2 regions of the Planococcus sp. SE5232 genome follow, and region 2 is predicted to be linked to the other one. Evidence: riboswitches for the same ligand, from Rfam matches in the RefSeq annotation. Region 2 holds a riboswitch; the other holds the start of a gene.
The links. Region 2 has a riboswitch for FMN ahead of ACRC6Q_RS02670 (hypothetical protein). Riboswitches for the same ligand answer to the same signal wherever they lie in the genome.

Region 1: another riboswitch for FMN. It lies ahead of ACRC6Q_RS07395 (ECF transporter S component); the one in region 2 lies ahead of ACRC6Q_RS02670 (hypothetical protein).

The regions. Positions count from the first base shown of each region.
Region 1 covers NZ_JBOGCP010000001.1:1,575,287-1,579,703, reverse strand. Annotated here, with positions in the region: gene ACRC6Q_RS07405 (helix-turn-helix domain-containing protein) at 1-798, opposite strand, end outside; gene ACRC6Q_RS07400 (ferredoxin) at 905-1,156, shown strand; gene ACRC6Q_RS07395 (ECF transporter S component) at 1,341-1,937, opposite strand; FMN riboswitch at 2,083-2,215, opposite strand; gene ACRC6Q_RS07390 (hypothetical protein) at 2,289-3,491, opposite strand; gene sigX (RNA polymerase sigma factor SigX) at 3,481-4,014, opposite strand; gene ACRC6Q_RS07380 (ATP-binding protein) at 4,061-4,417, opposite strand, start outside.
Region 2 covers NZ_JBOGCP010000001.1:558,773-563,189, reverse strand. Annotated here, with positions in the region: gene ACRC6Q_RS02690 (histidine phosphatase family protein) at 75-605, opposite strand; gene ribH (6,7-dimethyl-8-ribityllumazine synthase) at 794-1,258, opposite strand; partial or broken gene ribB (3,4-dihydroxy-2-butanone-4-phosphate synthase) at 1,300-1,902, opposite strand; gene ribE (riboflavin synthase) at 1,920-2,549, opposite strand; gene ACRC6Q_RS02670 (hypothetical protein) at 2,550-2,837, opposite strand; FMN riboswitch at 2,900-3,070, opposite strand; gene ACRC6Q_RS02665 (CHY zinc finger protein) at 3,237-3,560, shown strand; gene ACRC6Q_RS02660 (GNAT family N-acetyltransferase) at 3,593-4,081, opposite strand; gene ACRC6Q_RS02655 (metallophosphoesterase) at 4,203-4,417, opposite strand, start outside.

The sequences.
Region 1 (4,417 bases), 1.0 Mb from region 2:
AGAAGCGATCTGTTCCAAAGAAAAGCCCCTCTCAAACAGTTTTTCTGTGCGTTGTGCAGACTCGGTTAACGAAGACTGCTGAATGATGCCTTCCATAAGTCCGGTCAAGAGCGGTGGCTTGGAACGTTCAATCACCGCCATCCAACCATGCAGTGTTTCTACAGCCATCAATTGGACATCCATGACGGACAGGTTTTTGGAAGCTGCAATTTGCTGCCACGTCATGCCGCTCAATCCGAGTCCGGATAAACGTTCCATGACGATCATTTTATGTGTTTCAGATACAGCCGTATCGGTTAATGTAATTACAAGTTCTTCTTTAAAGCGTTGAGCCACTGTCAAATCACGAAAGCGGATCCGGTTTAGATAGATTTTTACCCAGTTTTGTATTTCTTCGTTGCTGACAATTGGATCAAAGACATTTGCCTGTTGGCTGAAATGGGAGAAAGTTTGAACAATTAGTGACAAGCGGCTAAAGAAAAGATTTTCATTGCCCCTGTATTTCCAACCGTTCAATGGCGAAGCTTCAATATCCAAGTCCAACGCTTTTTCGGACAGATCGACCACTTGATCATTGGCCAATAAATAACCTTGTAAAAACAAGCTCTGAACCGCTCCGTCATAGGCTTTCTTATCTAGTTTTGGCAGCACACCGAAATAAGGATAAAGACCGAAATAGCCGATATCCTGTATCGTTTGCCCAGACTTCTTTCCTTTTATCAAATGATAAGGAGAAGAGATGGTCCGCTGCCGATTAACGGCCTTCATAATGGCCAAAATGAGTTCGGTAAATAACAAGCTTGCGCCCCCTAGCGGTTTTGGGTTGAAAAACTCCTCAAACACCTTTAGAATAAATACGATAGCATAACTGAACTTGTTCGGAGATAAAGGAGAGGAAAACAATATGGCTAAGTATACCATTGTCGACAAGGATACTTGTATCGCTTGTGGTGCTTGTGGTGCTGCTGCACCTGATATTTATGATTACGATGACGAAGGAATCGCTTTTGTTATTTTAGATAATAACATGGGAACAGAACAAGTTCCAGACGAACTCGAGGAAGACATGGAAGATGCATTTGAAGGATGTCCAACAGATTCCATCAAAGTTGCAGATTCATCTTTCGAAGGCGACCCTTTAAAATACGAAGACTGATTCAACTAGAAAAGGCGTTCGGGAGGTTAACCTCCCGAACGCCTTCTTTTTTGATTTTAAAGTAAAGTATTTTTGTTTGTCCAGCTTCAGCGCCCAGCTCTTTGGGTCATGAGTCAACCCAGCTGAATGGCAAAGAGCGCCATCCTGCTGGGTTGCTTTATGCCCGGCAGAGCTACACGGGCGCTTACGCTTTTCTATCTATAGATAAATAATAGGAACGCTGCTTTTCGATCCACGTGTGCATGCTGCTGAACATCAGCAGGACGACGGCAGTCAAGAGCAGGCCTTTGATTAAGTTAAACGGTAAAATCCCCAAAACGATGGTTCCGAACAACACACTGCCTGTTTCAGCTGGCATGTTGAGGAAATACGTGTACATCGGCAGAAAGACCAGGTAATTTAAAATACTCATACCGATCGCCATGGATAATGTACCAACTGCCAATCCGAAAGCCATGCCTTTTTTGGTTGCTACTTTGTGATAAATAAAATAAACCGGCAAAATGAACAGCAGACTTGTCACAAAATTCGCCATGTGCCCAACCGGAACGCCTGTTGGACTTCCTGCAAATAACCAATCCAATGCGTTTTTAAAGAATGCGACTAATATCCCTGCTACCGGGCCCATTGTAACGGCTGCAATCAACGCAGGCACATCACTGAAATCCACTTTCAAAAAAGCAGGTAAAGCGGGTAGCGGAAAGTTGAAAAGCATCAAAATAAAGGAAATACTGCTCAACATTCCAATGACGATCATCGTTTGTAACTTCTTGTTCTTCATATTCCTCTCTCCTTGTCGTGATTCACCAGAAGAAAGGCTTGGACCCAGCATTTACATATAAAAACCCTTAAGCAACAAGCACTTAAGGGAGAAAAGGCACACTTAATAAGCGTTCCGTCTACATGTAAACGACAAACGTCCGCACCTTCACCTTCTCCCATCCAGACTATACTGTCGGCTTTGGAGTCTCACCAAATCCTGCGTTTTACGGCTCGCGGGCTTATGAACAGAGTTCAATTACCGCCGGTAGGGAATTGCACCCTGCCCCGAAGATGAATCGATATTTTGTTATGGCCTAATCTTAGTATAAAAAAGAGGCGTTGTAAACAGATTTGTTTACAACGCCTCTTTTTACTGCACCGGCCAGTCCAGCAGGTTTGGTGCCACTGGAATCGGCAATGGTTGGCTAAAGTCAAATCCATTCCAGATTTCCGGTTTCAAGCCGTTCACTTTCACTTCTTTATCAAAAGCATCAGCCGTCATAACTAGGCTTTCGATCATCCGGACAGCTTCCAACTGGTCCATCGAAATCAGGTCGACTGCACCTTCAAACTCAATCTCTACCAAGTCTGCCGTCTCTGCCACCTGAAACTCCAGGTCTGCCGGAACGGTTGGCTGATAGAAATCGTTCGGGCTGTCTGCAAGTGCTTTCAGTGCTTCACTCACTTCTTCAAACGGCATATCATAGCCAGGCACCAGGTAAATCTGGCCATTTACAGCTGAAAATGAATAATAGGCAATATTGTTTTGGTCTGGAACGAGTGGCTCCACTTGTCCGATTTCAGAAAACTCCGCGGGTGATCCATCCTCATTGACCGTTTCTATTTCAGGTACGTCTGTAAATGTCTCTGAAAGTGTATTGAAATAGACACCGATACTGGCAGATGCCAAGTCATATTGATGGTCCTGAGGCAACATATGACGGATGCCAGAAGCTGTTTTTTCCAACGTTCCGACATAAGGATGATATTCGTCGAATCCTAGTTGTGTTTCATCAATATCATCGGCGTATTCCTTATACAAATCAAGGGAGGAGGGGGCGATACCTTCAAATGCTGCATCAACCTGGTCACTTGGAATCAAGAAAGAGACCGGTATTACGAACGCATTTTCTGTCATTCCAAGTGTCATGAGTACCTGTTCACCGATCGACTCTTCATAAGCTGCTGTCCGTAACGGAACTTCAACCTGTGAAGTTGAAAATGGACCCGGTTCTTCTGTTCCGGATTCTTCATCAGCAGCCATATCAGCAGCCCCTTCTTGTCCATTTTCCTCAGTTACAGCCGTAGACTCCTCTGATTCGCCACTTGAACTTTCTGGATTTTGAGCGGTATCTATTCCGTTTTGGCTGATGATGGAAGCCACCATTATGCCAATGGTGATAAACGCCAATGCCGCTACCAATAATGGAAGCCATCTTTTCGGCCTTTTTTGGACCTTCTCTTTTTGGAGCAGCCGATTATAAACTTCTTCTTTTGTCCGGTCATCTTTTATAGTGGGGAAATCCTTTAACAAATCTTCGATAGTCTCATCGGTCCATTTGCTATTCGGCATTTTCTTCTCCCCCTTCCCTGGCTATTAATTTTTCGCGCAAGGATTTGATTGCGCGGTGCTGTGTGGTCTTTACTTTCCCTTCAGTCCACCCCAGAACATCAGCAGTCTCTGCTATCGACAAATCTTGGAAGAACCGCATGATGATAACCATTTTCTGGTCTCCCGTACAGGTATCCAATGCCTTGTACAGAAGGATTTTATCTTCGTTCAATAAGGATACTTCTTCAGGAATTCGGTCAGACGAAACCAATTGCTGTGTTTCCCAATCAAAAAACTCCATCGAGTGTTTTTTACGTACTGCTGTTTTTCGGAAATGATCAATCGCTACGTTTTTGGCAATCGAAAAAAGCCATGTTTTCTCAGAGCTTTTCCCTTCAAAACGGTCATATGCCCGAAAAACACGGATGTACACTTCGTGCATCAAATCTTCTGAAAGATGCCTGTTTTTCACCAGATAAATCAAGAATTGAAAAACGTCCTGGTGATATTGTTCATACAGCCGATGGAAAACGGAGTCATTCAATATGCTCCCCCCGTTCTTAGGATTAGTCGTCTCTGTCTATAGAAAGTTACATATTCTTCAAAGGAAGTAAAAAGACAAATGAAGTTCCCTGTCCCATTTTACTCTCTGCATAGATTTTGCCTTCATGCGCCTGGATGATATTACTGGCAATTGCCAGCCCAAGTCCAGTTCCGCCTTTGCCGAGTGTTCTGGCCTTATTCGCTTTATAAAAACGTTCAAAGACGAACTCCAGATCTTTTTCTGAAATTCCTACTCCATTATCATTAATGGATATTTTCGCATACTCCTGTTGTTGTTCGACACGAACCACCACTTGCCCTCCTTCGGGTGTATGGCGGATCGCATTATCTATCAGATTGGTCATAACCTGTTCAATTCGATCTTGATCGATTTCAATGGCTGA
Region 2 (4,417 bases):
CTCTTTTGCCTTGCTTTAAAGACAGTCAAGCTCCCACTTTCAGATATGGAGGATGTGCATTCCACTTTATGGAATCAGCTCCAAATACGCTTCACAGAAGGCATCCCTTGTTTTATAGTCACTTCATAGACATCCGGATTGGTCAGTTTTTTCCACTCCGAAAACCCATAGCTTTTGTCGATTTGCTTCAGCAGCAATCCAAGTAAGTTTCCGTGGGTCACCGCTGCGGTTCTGTCTTTCATTTCACTCAAGACTTCCATTGCTCGGGCCGTTGCTTCTTTTCCCGATTCGCCTCCAGCCAATTTCAAATCTGCATCCCCAAAAGACGCCTCCAACTTTTCCATCCAGTCAGGCAAATCTTCAGTGCTTAGCACGCGTTCTGCCAAACGGTCATCGATTTCAATCGGCAAATCCAGCTGGTCTGCTGCCGGTTCGATGGATTGGATGGCACGTGTAAACGGACTGGAAATAAAATGGGCCACCTGCCGTTCCCGCAAGAACTCTGCCAAATCCTGCGCCTGTTTTCTTCCCGCTTCAGTCAATTCTGCATCCGGAGATTGTCCGGTCGCCTGGCAATGCCTGATCAAATAGATGATCTTGTCCATAACTCTCCCCCTAAATCAATTTTCCCCATTCAGATACACTTCAGAAGTATCCTTCAGTAATTTCACTATTTTCTCTGTAGTCAGCTTCATTGTGATTCATCAGTCCTATTGCTGTTATACTTTCCATTCCCCAAATTCGGCCTTTTAACCTCAAAAAAACTCCTGAGCAAAAGCTCAGGAGTGCTGTATTATAATTTTTTCATCAGATTTGCCATTTCTATGGCACCCGCTGCTGATTCCCAGCCTTTGTTGCCGGCTTTTGTGCCTGCACGCTCAATTGCCTGTTCAATGGAGTCCGTCGTCAAAACTCCAAAGATGACTGGAATATTGGCTTGGTCACTGGCTCTTGATACGCCCTTCGCGACTTCACTGCAGACGAAATCAAAATGAGGAGTTGCGCCTCTGATGACTGTCCCTAAAGTGATGACTGCATCATAGTTTCCACTCATCGCCATTTTTTTTGCTACAAGCGGAATTTCAAAAGCTCCTGGCACCCAGGCAATGGAGACATCATCTTCTCCAACACCATGGCGCTTCAAAGCATCTTCCGCGCCGCCCAGCAGTTTACTCGTGATAAATTCATTAAAACGTCCGACAACTATACCGATCCGCAGTCCTTCACCGTTTAAATATCCTTCAAAATGTACAGTCATTCAGTTCCATCTCCTCTGGTAGATTAGTAGGCTGTCGTGTTTTGATTTTTTTGCTGGTAGGATACCAGATCTTTAATCGTGAGAATACCAAGGCCGAGCCGTTCCGCCACTTTCAGCAAATCGTCCACACGCGCCATTGTGCCGTCCGGATTCATGATTTCGCATATGACGCCTGCAGGGGGTGATCCCGCAAGCTTCGCCAAATCGACAGCTGCTTCGGTATGTCCAGTGCGGTCAAGCACACCGCCATCTTTCGCAATCAATGGAAAAATATGCCCAGGACGTTTAAAGTCTGTTGCTTTCGCATCCGCTTTCACTAAACTGGTGATCGTGTGGGAGCGTTCAAAAGCACTAATCCCCGTCGTTGTATCTTTGTGATCGATACTAATGGTAAAAGCAGTACCGAATTCATCTGTGTTATGGTCGGTCATTAGGCCGATCTGCAAACTTTGAGCGATGGATTGGGCAATTGGCACACAAATCAGCCCTCTTCCTTCAGTCGCCATCAAGTTGACGATTTCCGGTGAAGCAAACTCTGCCAATGCGATGAAATCGCCTTCGTTTTCTCTATCTTCATCATCGATGACGATGATGGCTTTGCCATTTTTCAAATCTTCGACGGCTTCTTCTACGGTGTAGAACATCTCTTCAGCGCCTCCTTTTAAAATCCGTTTTCCGCCAGCCAGCCTCTGTTGATCTTTGGTTCTGCTGTCTGGATACGTTCGGTGTATTTCGCCAACAGATCACATTCGATGTTGACCTTGTCGCCGATGCCTTTTTCGCCTAACAGTGAATCTTCCTGTGTTGTGGGAATCAAAGAAATGGTCACCGTATTATGGCCAAGCGCAAAAATCGTCAATGAAGTTCCATCTACTGCAATAGAACCTTTCAGCATCATGTACTTCATCAACTGTGGATTGAGCTCAATTGTCTTCGTCACAGCATTCGCTTCTTTTTTCACTGAACGGATCGTACCGACGCCATCAATATGGCCACTGACAAAATGGCCGCCGAAACGCCCGTTAGCTGGCATAGCACGTTCTAAATTCACGCGTCCGCCTGCTTTCAATCCGATCATCGTCGAAGACTTGACCGTTTCCGGGATGACATCGACTGTGAATGTGCTGGAACTGAATGTAGAGACAGTTAAACAAACTCCATTAATGGAGATGCTGTCTCCGCGTTTAATGTCCTCTAAGATCAGCGCACAGGAAATCGTTAATTCCATAGCCTGGGGTTTAGTGCGGACTGAAGCGACATGGCCGACTTCTTCGACAATACCTGTAAACATTTAGGCACACTCCTCCGTTCTGTTTGCCAGACTGTATTCAATTGGGGCCGTACGAGTTTTTGGGTGCTTTCCACCATGGGGCTTATGGGTGGTGAGGAAAGGGTTGCTCAGAAGGTTTTGTATCCATAAATAGATGTACATGTGCCCTGCTTCTTTTTCAAGATTGCCGGTTTTCCGGCAGTTTTTCTTACCTTGAAGAAGCCCATTTTCCTTGAAGGAAAGGAGCGGGATTAAAAATGATCGCATCGTGATTTCAGGGACTGGTCCCTGAAAAGAGTTTTTGGTCATACAAATTCCTCCTTTCAATTTCAACTAATTGAAAAGAAGAGGCACATAACGAAGCCGATCTCTGAATTCTTCTCCCATCCAGACTGTAACTGTCGGTGCTGGAATTTCACCAGCTCCACCGCTTGAGCGCTCAAAACATAGTGGCCTATGTCCGCATTCGCTCAATCGGGTCACGGACTTGCAGTTTCCTGCTCACCGCCGGTAAGGAATTTCACCTTGCCCCGAAGAATTAGATTCGTAGTTTCGTCCCTTTCATAGTAGCATAGAAAGAAACTGAACCCTATAAATCAAAGTGATTATTTTCAATGAGCTTTGCAAACAAGTACTTGAAACAATCTGTGAAGATTTCCCGGATTCCACTCATACATCCTATCCCCTTTTCAGAAAGGAAGATTTGAAATGGCCCACCATCATAGAGTGAAAGGCATTCAAGTGGACGCCGAAACACGTTGCGCCCATTACCATTCCCCCATCGACCGCATCGCCATCAAGTTCTTTTGCTGCCAGGAATATTTCCCCTGCTTTGAATGCCATGCAGCTGCCGGCTGCGGAAAGCATCAGGTTTGGCCAAGGGATCGTTTCCATGAAAAGGCGGTTTTATGCGGAACCTGCGGATACGACCTGTCTGTTGATGAATATCTAGCCTGTGCATCTACTTGCCCAAGCTGTTCTTCACCGTTCAATCCAGGCTGCAGTCTGCATAAGCACCTTTATTTTGAATAAATGCAAAAAGCCAAGCGGCAGCATTTCTGCTGTCACTTGGCTTTTTTTGTATACAGGGACATAACATATTGTTCGCCTTTAGAGCGCATAATCCGTCTGCCTGTGTCTGTAAATCCTGCCTTTTGATACAGGCGCTGAGCTGGTATATTGCGGGCATTGACCCCCAGCACCACTTCATCAAAATCCGGGAATTCCGTTTCCATGAATTCAGGTAGTGCATAGATTGAACCGGTCGCGATGCCTCTGCCCTGAAATTTCGGATTCACAGAAAATCCCCTCAACAACAAAGCTTTCGGATTGTCTGAGTATTTCTTGCGGTCTTCCGATTCATCCAATTCAAAAAACCCGGCATCTTCTCCACGTGCTTTGATGATGATGAAATGCTTTAATGGATCTTTGGCATCTTTTTCCACAATTTCTTTCGGCAATCGTGTAAACTCCAGCTGATCTGATGGCAGATCATAGTCAATTGACACTTTTGAGGAATAACGGTGCAATGAAACTTCTTTTTTCTTGATCACACTTAGCAGCCTCCCTGTTTGCATTCACTAATCAGCGATCGGCTTGAAACCGGCAAGCCTGATCAGCTGCCGGTGGTTGGACAGACATCAGTCAGCCTATAATTCACGACCCATCATTCGCTTATCCTTTTTCCAGCGTTACAACAACAATTTCCGGCAAATTGAAAATACGGACAGGAAAAGTACTGTTGCCAAGCCCGCGGCTGACAACCATTTTCGATTGACCTTTTTCGAAGATTCCTTCCGTCACTTTAGGAAACCACCCTTGCCCCGGAGCAATCAACCCACCAATTCCAGGAATACGGATTTGTCCGCCATGAGCATGGCCAGAGAAGA